2 regions of the Comamonas sp. A23 genome follow, and region 2 is predicted to be linked to the other one. Evidence: riboswitches for the same ligand, from Rfam matches in the RefSeq annotation. Region 2 holds a riboswitch; the other holds the start of a gene.
What was found. A riboswitch is a leader RNA that binds a small molecule or an ion and turns the genes downstream of it on or off. The one in region 2 is predicted to bind S-adenosylhomocysteine.
Positions count from the first base shown of each region.

Region 1 (7,588 bases), on a different contig from region 2:
CTCCCCTAGCGCGCAGCGCGTAGAGAGAGGGGGAAGGCGCGGGGCCGCCCAGGCAAAGCGCCTCAGGGGGTGCTATTAATAACGATAAGTTTCAGGCTTGTAAGGGCCTTGCTTGCTCACGCCGATATAAGCGGCCTGCTCGTCGCTCAGTTCGGTCAGCATGGCGCCGACCTTCTTCAGGTGCAGGCGGGCGACCTTTTCGTCCAGGATCTTGGGCAGCACATAGACCTTGCCCACTTCGTAGGCGTCGGGGCGGGTGAACAGCTCGATCTGCGCCAGGGTCTGGTTGGCAAAGGAGTTGGACATCACAAAGCTGGGGTGGCCGGTGGCGCAGCCCAGGTTCACCAGACGGCCCTTGGCCAGCAGGGTGATCTTCTTGCCGTCGGGGAACTCGATCTGGTCGACCTGGGGCTTCACTTCTTCCCACTTGTACTTCTCGATCGAAGCCACATCGATTTCGTTGTCGAAGTGACCGATGTTGCAGACGATGGCCTGATCCTTCATGGCAACCATGTGCTCGTGGCGGATGATGTCCTTGTTGCCGGTGGTGGTCACGAAGATATCGGCCTTGTCGGCAGCGTATTCCATGGTCACTACACGATAGCCTTCCATGGCGGCCTGCAGGGCATTGATGGGGTCGATCTCGGTCACCCACACTTGGGCCGACAGCGCGCGCAGGGCCTGGGCGGAGCCCTTGCCCACGTCGCCATAGCCGGCCACGCAAGCCACCTTGCCGGCGATCATCACGTCGGTGGCGCGCTTGATGCCGTCCACCAGCGATTCGCGGCAGCCGTACAGATTGTCGAACTTGGACTTGGTCACCGAGTCGTTGACGTTGATGGCGCGGAACAGCAGCGTGCCCTTGGCCGACATTTCGTTGAGGCGGTGCACGCCGGTGGTGGTCTCTTCGGTCACGCCCATGATCTGGGCCGACTTGCGGCTGTACCAGGTGGGATCCACGGCCAGCTTGGCCTTGATGGCGGCGAAGACGATGCGCTCTTCTTCCGAACCGGGGTTGGCCAGCACGGACAGATCCTTCTCGGCGCGCTTGCCCAGGTGCATGAGCATGGTGGCGTCGCCGCCGTCGTCCAGGATCATGTTGGGGCCTTCGCCTTCGGTACCGGCGGCACCGAATTCAAAGATGGAGTGGGTGTAGTTCCAGTAGTCTTCCAGCGACTCGCCCTTGATGGCATAGACAGGCACGCCGGTTTCGGCGATGGCGGCAGCTGCGTGATCCTGGGTCGAGAAGATGTTGCACGAAGCCCAGCGCACTTGTGCACCCAGAGCCGTCAGCGTCTCGATCAGCACGGCGGTCTGGATGGTCATGTGCAGCGAGCCCGTGATGCGCGCGCCCTTCAGGGGCTGGGCAGCGGCGAACTCCTCGCGCACGGCCATCAGACCGGGCATTTCGGTTTCGGCGATCCTGATTTCCTTGCGGCCCCAGGCAGCCAGGGAAATATCGGTAATGGCCGAATCAGCGGGGTTGAAGCGCACGGCAGCGTTCATGGTTTTCTCCAAAACTTGAATGAAAAACCACGTTCTGCAGCAGAGGGGGAATAAACCGGCTCACCGCACAGAAAGCGTGGGCGAGCGTCGTTGCGGGATGAAATCCGAGCCTCACGCCCCGCGCAGACCAGCTCATGGCTGGCTGGGGAACGCTGCAACGCTCCTCGGATGGACGGCGATTATAAAGGAATCAGCCTTCCAGGCCCACCAAGCGATAACCGACTTGCAACTCGGTTACCAGATGCCGGGGCTGGGCCGGATCGAGCTCTATCTTCTGGCGCAGGTTGGCCATATGCACGCGCAGATAGTGGGGGCGGTCCAGATATTCAGCGCCCCAGACCTGCAGCAGCAACTGGCGGTGGGTCAGCACCTTGCCATGGCCGGCAATCAGGGCCGCCAGCAGGCGGAACTCTATGGGCGTCAGGTGCACGGCCACTCCGTCGCGCCTGACATCGTGCGCCGCCAGATCCACCACCACCGCGCCGAAACGCGCACAGCTACCGGGCTTGTCTGACGCCGACGCCTGCTGGCGGCGACGCAGCATCACGCGCAGCCTGGCCAGCAGCTCGGGCACGCCAAAGGGCTTGGTCAGATAGTCATCGGCCCCAGCGTCCAGCGCCGCCACCTTGTCCTCTTCCCGCTCGCGCGCGGACAGGATCAGAATCGGCAGCTGGCTCCAGCCGCGCAGCTCGGCAATCACGGTCTTGCCATCGGCATCGGGCAGCCCCAGGTCCAGCACCACGGCGTCGGGCTGGCGGCTAGCGGCCTCGATCAGGCCGCGCCTGGCGGTTTCTGACTCGAACACCTGCCAGCCTTCGTCCTCCAGTGCCAGGCGCACAAAGCGGCGGATGCTGGCGTCGTCTTCAATCAGCAAAATGCGGGGTGCGGCGCTTGTCATGTTCGGATTTGCATGTGATGCACGGGATTGTCGGCTCATTCGTCCATGGCCGGCTGCTCGGGCACGGGCAGCGAGATGCTGAAAACGGTGCCCGGCCCGGGGTCTGCCGCCGCCACTCGCAATCTGCCGCCATGGGCTTGCACGATGCGCTGAGCCAGCGCCAGGCCGAGCCCCATGCCGAACACGGCACTCTCCGCCTGCCCACGCGTGAACGGCTCGAACAGTTGCTCGGGGGACAGATGCCCGGGCAGGCCCGGCCCCGCGTCCTGCACGCTCAGCACACAGTCGCCGTCGGCCACGCTCGCTGCCACTGTGATCGTCGTGCCTTCGGGTGTGTACTTGATGGCGTTGTCCAGCAGATTGACCAGCACACGCTCCATCAGCACGGCATCGAGCTGCAGCAAGGGCAGATCGGCCGGCAGCGAGGTCTGCAGCGCATGAGCGGCCAGTCGCTCGCGCATCTGCGCCAGCGCGCTGCCCACCAGTTCGTCCACCGGCAGCCATTCACGCTTGAGCTGCACGCCGCCTTGCTGCAGGCGCGCCATGGCCAGCAGGTTGTCCACCAGTTGCTGCAGCGCCTGTGCCTGATTGCGAATCTGCACCAGCATGTGATGCGCCGGCCCCTGCGGCGCATGTGGCAAGGCCGCCTGGGCCGCGCCCAGGATGCCCGTCAGCGGCGTGCGCAGATCATGCGAGACGGCCGAGAGCAAGGTGTTGCGCATGCGCTCGCCTTCCATGGCGATCTGGGTCTGCTGCGCCACCTCCACAAAATGCACACGCTCCAATGCCAGGGCGATCTGGCTGGCACAGGCTTCAAGCAGACGGCGCTCCTCGGGCACTCGCAATCGTTGCGGCGCACGCAGCTGCAGCACCAGCACGCCACGCGAACGCACGGGCGCCATCAGCGGCACATAAAGTGCCGGCGCAGCTGCCAGGGTATCGGTTCCATGGCCGGCCATCTGGCCATGCTCCATGCTCCAGCGACCCACGCTGGTGTCGATCTGAGCTTCGCTGCCAGGCGCCAGCTGCAGGCGCTCATCGGCATCGGGCACCAGCAGCCCGGTCTGGGCATCGAAAACGCCTGAAATCGTGGTCAGCGCGATCTGCGTGACCTGCTCCTGCGTCAGCGCACCCGACAGGTCACGCGCCAGCCTGGCCAGCGCGCCGGCCCGCCTTTCGCGCTCTGCGGCCACGCGCGCCTCGTGGCGCAGCCGCGCCGTCAGCTGGCCGCAGACCAGGGCCACACCCAGCATCAGGCTGAAGGTGAACAGGTATTGCGTATCGTTGACGCTGAAGGAGTTGCGCGGCGGCACAAAGTAGAAATCGAACAGCAGCACCGACAGCAGGGCCGCCCATGCTCCAGGGCCGCGCCCCCAGCGCACGGCAGACAGCACCACCACCAGCAGGAAAAGCATGACGACATTGGCCGGATCGAACACCCGCAGCAGCAGCTCCGCCACCGCTGTCGCGGCCAGGCAAGCCAGGGTCACGCCCGCATAGCCCTTCCACGGAATGGTTTTTTCACGCGCCGCCGGCAATCGCAAGGTGCTCTCGTTCTTGCTTTGCTTGACGGACAGCAGCAGCACGTCCAGGCCGGGATCCAGCGCCGCAATCTGTTCGGACAGACTGGGGGCACGCCAGCGCAGCCAGCGGCTCAAAGGTTCATGCACACGCGCCAGCACCAGATGACTGGCATTGCGCTCGCGCGCAAAGTCCACCAGAGCCTGGGCCACATGAGCACCGGGGATGGTGGCCGTTTCCGCACCCAGACGCGCCGCCAGCGCCAGGGTCTTGAGCACGGCCTCCTGCGCTGCCCGAGGCCTATGCTGGCGCTCCGGTGCATCCACATAGACCACCACCCAGTCGGCCTCCAGCCGCCTGGCTAGGCGCGCCACCTGGCGCACCAGGGCATCGTCACCGGCGCGGCCGCCCACGCCTACCAGCAAGCGCTCGCGCGTGGGCCAGACATCGCCGATGGAGCGCTCGCGGCGGTAGTCGCGCATGTCCTCATCGACACGATCGGCCGTGCGGCGCAGGGCCAGCTCGCGCAGCGCCAGCAAATTGCCCTGGCGAAAGAAATTGCGCGAGGCCCGCTCGGCCTGCTCCAGCGGATAGACCTTGCCCGACTTGAGGCGCTTGAGCAGCTCCTCGGGCGGGATGTCGACCACGATGACCTCGTCGGCATCGTCAAAGATATGGTCGGGCACGGTCTCATGGACCTGTATGCCCACAATGCCGCCCACCACATCGTTCAGGCTTTCCAGATGCTGAACGTTGAGCGTGGTCCACACCTCGATGCCAGCCTCCAGCAGCTCCTGCACATCCTGCCAGCGCTTGGGATGGCGTGAGCCGCTCACATTGCTGTGTGCCAGCTCGTCGAGCAGCAGCACCTCCGGGCGGCGTGTCAGAGCGGCATCGAGGTCGAACTCGTCCAGCTGCCTGCCCTGGTAGGCCAGCGTGCGCCGCGGCAGCAGCTCCAGGTCGTGCAACTGCTGCTCGGTCTCGGCACGGCCATGCGTCTCCACCAGCCCCACCAGCACCTTGCGCCCGGCCTGCCGCTCGCGCTGCGCGGCCGCCAGCATGGAATAGGTCTTGCCCACTCCGGCATTGGAGCCAAAGTAGATGCGCAGCTTGCCGAGATGGGCGCGCTGCCGATCTGCCTGCAGTTGAGCGACCAGCGCGTCGGGGTCGGGGCGCTGCGCGGCGGATGATGGTGTGGATGAAGGCATCAGGCGATCAGCGTATCACTCAAGCCCGGTCAGAACCCGGCACTCAGGCCCAACAGCCAGCCGCTGCGCGCCAGATCACGCCATTGGCCACGACTGTTGACGGCGCTGTAATACCTGGCATCGGCCGAGGTACCCACGTACGCAAGCGATGCTGTCCACGGGCCCCAGGCCCTGGATAGCGAGATGCGCCAGTCGGCATAAGAAACCTCGCTGTAGTTGCGCACCCAGGTATAGCCGCCATGCAGGCCCAAGGTTGCGAGATCGCCCAGCGGATGCTGATAGTTCAGATCCAGATACTGGCTGCCGCGACTGCTGCCCGCTGGTTGCAGCGCAGTGGCGAACGCCGAGTCGGCGGTACTCTGGCCCAGGCCGAAATAAGGCGTCAGTGCCACAGACCATTTGATGCTCAGACCACCATGAGTCGCCCCCAGATAGAGCTCGGTGGTGTCAAAGCGTTTGCTGCTGCCATCGCTTGCGCCCAGGCGTGCGCCGGGATAGCGGTACTGCAAAAGCCCGACATCCAGCAACCAGTCAGGCACGAGCTCGCCGCGCCAGCCACCATAGATATCGTGCTCCAGCCCCTGGCCCCGGCCGTAGCTGTTGGTAGAGACATTGGACAGCGACGTGCCCAGATAAAAGCCCTTGGGCAAGGCCAGCTCCACTGCGCCCTGCACTGCCGCGCCTTGCCAGGTCTGCGAGATGCCGCGAAAGCGGTAGTCACTGATCAGGCCCAGCGAGCCGGTCAGGGAAGACCTGCTGTCGGCCTGCGCAGGAGCTGAGCTTTCAGAAGCAGATTGCGCTTTTGTTTCCTCGGCAGCAGAGGGCTTTGCACAGCTCAAGGCAATCATCAGCAACGCAGAGCCGATGGCCCAGGAGCGCGAGGCGTGAAATGGTTTTTGGGGATGGAAGAGACGCATGATGGTGAAGCAAACAGATCAGACTTGCCGCGCCCGCAGGGAACGCGGACAAGCCACAGAAACGAGAAAGCAAGGCCTGGATATGACTTAGACGAGGCCCAGAACTGTCAGCAGCATGTCGATGAGCTTGATGCCCACAAACGGCACGATCAGCCCGCCCAGGCCATAGATCAGCAGGTTTCGGCGCAGCAGCAGGGCCGCACCCACGGCGCGATACTGCACACCACGCAAGGCCAGCGGCACCAGGGCGATGATGATCAGTGCATTGAAGATCACGGCACTCAGGATGGCGGAATCGGCGCTGTGCAGCTGCATCACGTTGAGCGAGGCCAGTTGCGGATAGGTGCCCACAAAGGCGGCAGGAATGATGGCGAAATACTTGGCCACATCATTGGCAATGCTGAAGGTGGTCAACGCGCCGCGCGTCATCAGCATCTGCTTGCCGGTTTCCACCACCTCGATCAGCTTGGTGGGGTTGGAGTCCAGATCCACCATATTGCCGGCCTCTTTGGCAGCCTGGGTGCCGCTGTTCATGGCCACGGCCACATCGGCCTGGGCCAGGGCCGGAGCATCGTTGGTGCCGTCCCCCGTCATGGCTACCAGGCGGCCCGCCGCCTGGTGCGAGCGGATCAGCTGCAACTTGTCTTCGGGCCTGGCTTCGGCCAGGTAATCATCCACCCCTGCCTCGGCGGCAATGGCGGCTGCCGTCAGCGGGTTGTCGCCCGTCACCATCACCGTCTTTATGCCCATGCGGCGCAGTTCGGCAAAGCGCTCGCGCATGCCTGGCTTGACGATGTCCTTAAGCTCGATCACGCCCAGCACCTTGGCGCCATCGGCCACCACCAAGGGCGTGCTGCCCTTGCGCGAGACGTTATCCACAGACAGTTGCACCTGAGCCGGGAAGCTGCCTCCCAGTGCCTCGACATGCCGGCGCACGGCATCGGCGGCCCCCTTGCGCAAGCTGCGCAAGCCTTGTGGACTCTGCAGATCCACACCACTCATACGCGTCTGTGCGGTAAAGGGTACGAACTCGCCCGGGAAATCCGCACTGCTGCGATCGGGCAGGCCATGGCGCTCCCTGGCCAGAGCCACCACGCTGCGGCCTTCAGGTGTTTCATCTGCCAGAGACGACAGCTGTGCGGCTTCGGCCAGTTGCGCGGCGCTCGTTCCAGGGGCCGGCAGAAACTCGCAGGCCTGGCGGTTGCCCAGGGTGATGGTGCCGGTCTTGTCCAGCAGCAGCACGTCCACATCACCGGCAGCCTCCACGGCCCGGCCCGAAGTGGCGATGACATTGGCCTGCATCATGCGGCTCATGCCGGCCACGCCAATGGCCGACAGCAGGCCGCCAATGGTGGTCGGAATCAGGCAGACCAGCAGCGCAATCAGCACGGCAATGCCGACCACCGAGCCCGTTCCGGCCTGTGACACCGCAAAGGCCGAGAAGGGCCACAGCGTGACGATGACCAGCAGAAAGACCAGCGTCAGCCCCACGAGCAAAATCGTCAGCGCCATCTCGTTCGGAGTCTTCTGGCGCTTGG
Region 1 is NZ_RSDT01000002.1:768,800-776,387, forward strand. It holds gene ahcY (adenosylhomocysteinase) at 76-1,506, opposite strand; S-adenosyl-L-homocysteine riboswitch at 1,582-1,678, opposite strand; gene EIC84_RS07950 (response regulator) at 1,697-2,404, opposite strand; gene EIC84_RS07955 (sensor histidine kinase KdpD) at 2,440-5,133, opposite strand; gene EIC84_RS07960 (TorF family putative porin) at 5,163-6,050, opposite strand; gene kdpB (potassium-transporting ATPase subunit KdpB) at 6,138-7,588, opposite strand, start outside.
Region 1: it holds a riboswitch for S-adenosylhomocysteine, as region 2 does, so the genes downstream of both, ahcY (adenosylhomocysteinase) here and metH (methionine synthase) in region 2, are expected to answer to the same signal.

Region 2 (7,588 bases):
GGGGACATCGACGATCAGGATGCGCTTGGGTCGCTTGAGCGTTTCAACCCAGCGGGCCAGCGAGCCCAGGTAGGGGGTGACACGGTCGACCTGTTGCAGATAAATGCCCCAGGGACCGAGATGATCGGAGTTGAGGTAGGAGGGCAGAGCATGCGCTGTGGACAGCGCTGAAGAGTCTTTGGCTTGCATGATGTAGGCCTGGTTGACTGAGTGGAGCAAGGTCGTTGTAAGCCCTTGCTGTCCGGGATTCACAGTGTGCGCGCGCCGGATTTTCCTGTCCAAGGCTTCTTGTTTGAGATACTATGCATTTTGTGCATAACCATCTGAAAGCCGCTCTGGATGTGGGCCAAGCACTGAATTGGTGACATGGAGACAGGAAATTTGCCATCATTGCCGTCATGTCTGAAAACAATGATTGCAAAAGCGGCTGGTGCGGCCCGGCACCGTTTGCCAATACCCCGCCCATTGGGCTGGCTCCCGAGCTGCAGACGCAGGATGAGGTGCTGCCCGACTGGAAGACGTTGTGGCCCGAATTGCCCGAGGACAGCTATGCCACGGCCGATGCGCTGTGGTGGTCGCGCAAACTGGGCACGGCCCAGGCCCAGGGCGCCGACGTGGCAGCGCTGATGCGCGATGCCGCCGATGCCCGTGCCGTGCAAAGCGCGCTGGCGCGTACCTGGAACTGGTGGCCCGCCGATCGCGCGCCGCGCTACTGGAAGTCCGGCGGCCCGGGCCGCAACGCCGCGCTGCTGCATGTGCCGTTGCCCGAGGACGGCATTCGCCAGGGCGTGAATCCGGTGCCCGCGCCCGACACCGTCTTCAATCTGCGCTGTGCCGAGGCCGAGATCGCCCTGCGCATAGGCCTGGATGTGAGCGCCGATCAGGCTGCAACCCTCGATTACGACAGCGCGCTGGCGCTGGTTGACGCCGCCTGCGTGGCCGTGGAATGGGTGGATGTGCGCTGGCGCGACGGCCTCAAGGCCCCGGCCCTGGCCTTGCTGGCCGACGGCCAATGCCATGGCGGACTGGCGCTGGGCGAGTGGCAGAGTGCTTCCGTCATTGCCGGCCGCGACTGGGCCCGACAGCTGTGCACGGTGACCGTAAATGACGGCCCGCCACAGCGCTTTACCGGAACGCACAGCCTGGGCGATCCGGCCTGGCTGCTCGTGGACTGGCTGCAGCATGTGGCGCGCGAATACGGCAGCGTGCCTGCCGGCACCGTGGTGACGACGGGAACCTGGTGCGGCTGCATGCCGCTTCAAGCCGGCGATCGCTTCGAGATGGAGTTCGACGGCCTGGGCGCACTGGGCTGGCAGTTCTGATCTGTCCCGGTAGTTTTCAAAAACAGGAGCTGCTAGCGCCTTTTGATGAATGACTTCAGATGCTTTTTAATCTGAAAATCATTGAGAACAAACGCCAACAGCTCTCTTTTTGAGAGCTATATGCGAGCTCTGATGGCGGCGGGAGCTGTGTGCGTCACCGGACCTTGATGTGATCCAGCGCCGGTGCCCCGGGCGGATATTTGAGCTCCAGATTGCCCAGCACCTCGCGCAACACCGTGGCCACCATCAGATTGCGGTGGGTCTTGGAGTCGGCGGGCACGATGGTCCAGGGTGCCCAGGGCGTGTGCGTGGCGCCCAGCAGCTGGCCGTAGGCCTGCTGGTAGTCGTCCCACTGGGCGCGTACCTTGAGGTCGTTCTCGTCGAACTTCCAGTGCTTGCAGGGGTCGTCCAGCCGCTGCTGCAGCCGCTCGCGCTGTTCGTCCTTGCTGATGTGCAGCATGAACTTGACGATCACCGTGCCGGTCTCGCTGAGCATGCGCTCGAAGTCGTTGATCTGCGCATAGCGTTGGGTCTGCTGCTCGGGCGTGAGCCAGCCGTTGACCACGGGCACCAGCACATCCTCGTACTGACTGCGGTTGAAGAGCACGATCTCGCCCGCACCTGGCAACTGCTGGTGAATGCGCCACAGATAGTCATGCGCCTTCTCGGTTTCGGTGGGCGCCTTCCAGCCCACGGTGCGCACGCCCAGCGGCGACATGCGACCGAAGACTGCGCGCAGCGTGCCGTCCTTGCCCGCGGCATCCATGCCCTGCAGGATGACCAGCAGCTTGAAACGCCGGTCGGCATAGAAAATATTCTGCAGCCCGTCCAGAGCCTCGGCCAGCTGGTTCACGCTGTCCTTGTCATATTGCTTGCCCTTGTCGGAGGAGAAGGGCTTGGCGGTCGGGTCGAACTTCTGCAACTCCACTGCGGGCCGAGGGTGTCCGGTGGTCAAACGACTGTCCCGTGGCTGGCCCGGTTGCCAGGGCTGCCATAGCTTGCGCAGCGCCTTGTCCTTGGTCTCGAAAGGATAGACCAAGGACAAGGCGGGTGCTTTTGCCGTGGGCGCAGCGGTCCGGCTCACGGTTTTGGCGGCAGGCTTTTTGCGCGATACAGGCCGGGAGGGCGATGGCTTGGCTGCCTTGGTGGCCTGTACCGATTCGCTGGTCGGAAACGGCAGGCGCTTGCGCGCTGGCTGGCGATCGGGTTCGGCCTGCGCGGCAGACGAGGTAGCGGGGGCGGCTTTGGCGGGCTGACGGGGCATGTATTGAAACTCCTGTGCAGTGCAAATTGATTCGCTATGGAATGACTAGCGGCTGGCGCTTGTACATTCTGCTCCTTAAGCTTTTTTGTCTTCAAGACCAGATGTTGGAGGCCAGCCCATGGAAGCTCAGCGCTCGCGCAGCAGTTGCACAAAGCGCCTGGCCGCCAGACCCTGGGCCCGCTCCTTGGACCAGACCCAGTCCACGAACAAGGTCGTGCCGTTGCTGATGTTGAGCACGGGAATTTCCATCAGCGCACCGCTGCCGATATGCGACTCCACCAGGCCCTTGGGCAGCCAGCCCCAGGCCAGACCTGCACTTATCAGCGAAAGCGCTGCCTGGTGGCTGTCCGTGCGCCAGAGCTGGCGCGCAAACACAAAGCGCGGGTCTGTCTGCTGCGGGTCGCGGCTGGCCACCAGTACCTGACGCGTGGCAGCCAGTTGTTCCACCGTGAGCTGTGGCCGTGTGGTGCGGCCCTGCTCATGCTCGGCCAGCGCCTGCTGCCAGAGCTCGAACTGCGGCGACATCACGGCCACCAGCGTCTCGCGGCCCATTTCCTGGAAACCCTCGCGCCCGTCAATGGCGGGCCGCTCGAACACCAGGGCCAGATGGGCGCGGCCGGCATGCAAAAGCTCCAGCGCATCTGCCTGGGGAGCTGCCAGCACCTCAATCGGCAGCGCAGGAAACTCGCGCACCAGCCGGTTCAGCGGTTCGCTCCAGTGCGTGGCCAGCAGTTCGGGGGCGATGGCCAGCGTCAGCCTTTCCTCCAGCCCGGCATGCAGCGCCTGAGCCTGCCAGTTCAGCAGCTGCAACTGCTCGGCCAGCAGGCGCGCCTGCGGCTCGAGCGCGCGGGCGGCGGCGCTGGGCACGGGCTCGCGTCCGCTGCGGTCAAACAGCTGCAGTTCCAGCTCTGCCTCCAGCTGGGCAATGGCCATGCTGACGGCCGAGGGCACACGCCCCAGCTTGCGTGCAGCCGCTGAGAAAGAGCCGGCATCGAGCACGGCAAGAAACAGCGGAACCTGGTCGGCGCTAAAGGGCATGGTGTCGATCTGTCAGAAAAATTGAAAGGAACTGACTTTTATCTTCAATTTATAGAACATACACTGCAGCCCATGTCTCAACAAGCCTCAGCGATGGCATCCGCTTCTTCCTCTGCCGTTTCTCTCAAAAATACCGCCGCTTTTGCCACCCCCGCCAAGGCCAAGGGCCTTCAAGGTCCCAAACGTCGCATCCTCTATGTGGGTCTGTACGAAATCATTGCCATCATCGTCTCCAGCCTGATCTTCATGGCCATCGGCCAGAAGGCCAGCGATTCCGGCGTCATGGCCGTGGCTGCCTCGGTGATCGCGATCTGCTGGAATCTGAGCTTCAACCACCTGTTCGAGAAATGGGAATCGCGCCAGAGTGTCAAGGGCCGCTCCCTGATGCGCCGCGTGGTGCATGCCATCGGTTTCGAAGGCGGCATCGCCGCCATGCTGATCCCGCTGATGGCCTGGTGGTTCGGCATCTCGCTGTGGGAAGCTGCAGTGATGGAAGCCGGTCTGCTGGTGTTCTTCATGGTCTACACCTTTGCCTTCAACTGGGCCTTTGACCGCATCTTCGGCTTGCCGGCTTCGGCCCAGGCCGTGGCTGCATGATCTGAGTCAGATATGTCTCTGGCGCTTTTCCATGAAGCGTGAATAGCTATGAAAAAAGCGTGTTCCTGTCAAACAGGAACACGCTTTTTTTTGGGGGGCTGATGTAGCGGTCAGCGAAGAATGCTGAGCATGGCCTGCAGCACAAAGGCGTTGATGATGTCGATGAAGAAGGCTCCGACCAGGGGCACGATCAGAAAGGCCTTGTGCGAAGGACCGTACTGGTTGGTGATGGCCTGCATATTGGCCACGGCCGTGGGCGTGGCCCCCATGCCGAAGCCGCAGTGGCCGGCGGCCAGCACGGCGGCGTCATAGTTCTTGCCCATGATGCGGAAGGTCACGAAGGCCGCATACAGCGTCATGACGATGGCTTGCGCGGCCAGAATGACCATCAGCGGGCCGGCCAGGTCGGTCAGCTCCCACAGCTTGAGCGACAGCAGCGCGATGGCCAGATACATGGACAGCGAGGCATTGCCGAAGACGTCGATGGCGCGGTCAAAGACCTTGAAGCCAAACATATAGTCCAGCACGTTGCGGATGATCACGCCTCCCCCCAGCGCCCAGACAAAGGTAGGCAGCTGGATGACCGTTCCCATGGTCAGGCCAGTCATGAATTCGGCAAAGGCCAGGCAGCCAGCGAAGAGGGCCAGTGTTTCGACTGCAGCATCGGCCGTGATCAGGCGCGGTGCCTTGTTGGGCGACTCGAAGTTGGCGACCTCGCTGCCTTCGCTGACCGTGGGCGCATCGGCGCGCAGCTGCTCGGACTCGGTCAGCGGCTGGGCCAACTGATGGCGCGTGATCAGTCGCTTGGCCAGCGGGCCGCCCACCAGGCCGCCGATGATCAGGCCGAAAGTGGCGCAGGCAATGCCCAGGGTGGTGGCTCCCGTGAGACCGTATTGGTTTTCCAGCACCGAGCCCCAGGCTCCGGCCGTACCGTGACCGCCCACCAGCGTGATGGAGCCCGCGACCAGGCCGATCAGCGGGTCCAGTCCCAGCACGGACGCCAGACTCACGCCCACGATGTTCTGCATGATGATGAAGACGGCAATCACGCCCAGGAAGAGGAACAGCGCAGAGCCGCCCTCACGCAGCTTCGCGAAGTTCGCACTCAGGCCGATGGACGAGAAGAACACCAGCATGAACGCCGACTGCAGACTGCCCTCGAAGCTCAGCGCCAGTCCCGTGGTCTGATGCAGCATGAAGATGATGGCCGCCACGACCAGGCCGCCGGAGACAGGCTCGGGAATATTGAAGTCGCGCAGAAAGCGGATATGTCTTGTCATGAGCTTGCCAAGCATGAGCACAAGCACGGCCATGATGAGGGTGTAGTACGCGCCGAAGGTCACGTTCATAGGATCTCCTGGGTGTTCCATGCGAGGGCTGAATGGCCTGCCCGGTCATGGCTGGCAATCGGCTGTGCACGGCTGAGCACATGGACCAGACATTTGCTGTCGATGGTGCCAAAGACTCAAAGATAGGGGCTGTAGGTGCTTGTCCACTCATGGCAGGCGGACCCGTCGGTGCCGGGCTGCCTGAGAGCAGGAAAGCGGTGTGCGCCATTCCTTGCGGATGCGCACCATGTCGGGAATATGCTTGAAATGAGATGGTTGCATTCGTGTTTTGCGAAATTACCTTTTGCCCTGCTCCTGTTTTTGGGGTGTGGAAAGTCGAATCTGCTATAGCCATTCGAATAGAGCTCTCCTGCACAGCCGCGGGGCAAAGCGCCTTGAAGCCCCGATTGCCCGCCCTCGCCGTAGAATGACGGGCTTCACCCCGAGGAGCGCTGCAGCCGGTCATCCCAGAGATGTTTGACCCGTCAGGCTCGGGGTCGCAGATCTGGTTGACGATCTGCTGGCACTCACAACGGCGCTCACCTGTTTTCGATTCTGTTTCTGGTTTTCACACAGGTGAGCTGATGTCCGCTGCTACCCCTTCCACTGCCATTCCTCCCATGCGCCTGTCCGGCCTGGAGCCCGTCTTCATCGGCGATGAGACGCTGTTCGTCAACGTGGGCGAGCGCACCAACGTCACCGGCTCCAAGGCCTTTGCGCGCCTGATCCTCAACGAGCAGTACGAAGAGGCTCTGGCCGTGGCGCGCCAGCAGGTGGAAAACGGCGCCCAGGTCATCGATGTGAACATGGACGAGGCCATGCTGGACAGCAAGGCCGCCATGGTGCGCTTTCTGAACCTGATTGCCTCCGAGCCCGATATCGCCAAGGTGCCTGTGATGGTGGACAGCTCCAAGTGGGACGTGATCGAGGCCGGCCTGCGCTGCCTGCAGGGCAAGGGCATCGTCAACTCGATCTCCATGAAGGAGGGCGTCGAGGAGTTCAAGAAGCACGCCAAGCTGGTCAAGCGCTATGGCGCTGCCGCCGTGGTGATGGCGTTTGACGAAAAAGGCCAGGCCGACACCTTTGCGCGCAAGATCGAGATCTGCGAACGCGCCTACCGCATTCTGGTCGACGAAGTGGGCTTCCCGCCCGAGGACATCATCTTCGACCCCAACATCTTTGCCGTGGCCACCGGCATCGAAGAGCACAACAACTACGGCGTCGATTTCATCGAGGCCGTACGCTGGATCAAGCAGAACCTGCCCGGTGCCAAGGTCTCGGGCGGCGTCTCCAATGTCTCGTTCTCGTTCCGTGGCAACGACCCCGTGCGCGAGGCCATCCACACGGTGTTCCTCTATCACGCGATTGCGGCGGGCATGGACATGGGCATCGTCAATGCCGGCATGGTCGGTGTGTACGATGACCTGGAGCCCCAGTTGCGCGAACGCGTGGAGGACGTGGTGCTCAACCGCCGCCCCGATGCGGCCGAGCGCCTGCTCGAGATCGCCGACAGCGCCAAGGGCGCGGCCAAGGACGACAGCAAGAAGCTCGAGTGGCGCGGCACGCCGGAGGCACCGAAGACCGTGGGTGAGCGTCTGTCGCACGCCTTGGTGCACGGCATCACCGACTTCATCACCGAAGACACCGAAGAGGCCTACCAGCAGATCGTGGTGCAGGGCGGCGGTCGCCCGCTGCACGTGATCGAAGGCCCGCTGATGGACGGCATGAATATCGTCGGCGACCTGTTCGGCGCCGGCAAGATGTTCCTGCCCCAGGTGGTCAAGTCCGCACGCGTGATGAAGCAGGCCGTGGCCCACCTGGTGCCCTATATCGAGGAAGAGAAGCGCCAGCAGGAAGCGGCGGGCATGGACGTGACCAGCAAGGGCAAGATCGTCATCGCCACCGTCAAGGGCGATGTGCACGACATCGGCAAGAACATCGTCACCGTGGTCCTGCAGTGCAACAACTTCGAGGTCATCAACATGGGCGTGATGGTGCCCTGCCACGAGATCCTGGCGCGTGCCAAGGCCGAGGGCGCG
Region 2 is NZ_RSDT01000004.1:146,681-154,268, reverse strand. It holds gene EIC84_RS12040 (Glu/Leu/Phe/Val dehydrogenase) at 1-189, opposite strand, end outside; gene EIC84_RS12035 (fumarylacetoacetate hydrolase family protein) at 399-1,322, shown strand; gene EIC84_RS12030 (PPK2 family polyphosphate kinase) at 1,477-2,586, opposite strand; gene EIC84_RS12025 (LysR family transcriptional regulator) at 2,713-3,624, opposite strand; gene EIC84_RS12020 (PACE efflux transporter) at 3,718-4,221, shown strand; gene gltS (sodium/glutamate symporter) at 4,332-5,570, opposite strand; S-adenosyl-L-homocysteine riboswitch at 5,988-6,097, shown strand; gene metH (methionine synthase) at 6,134-7,588, shown strand, end outside.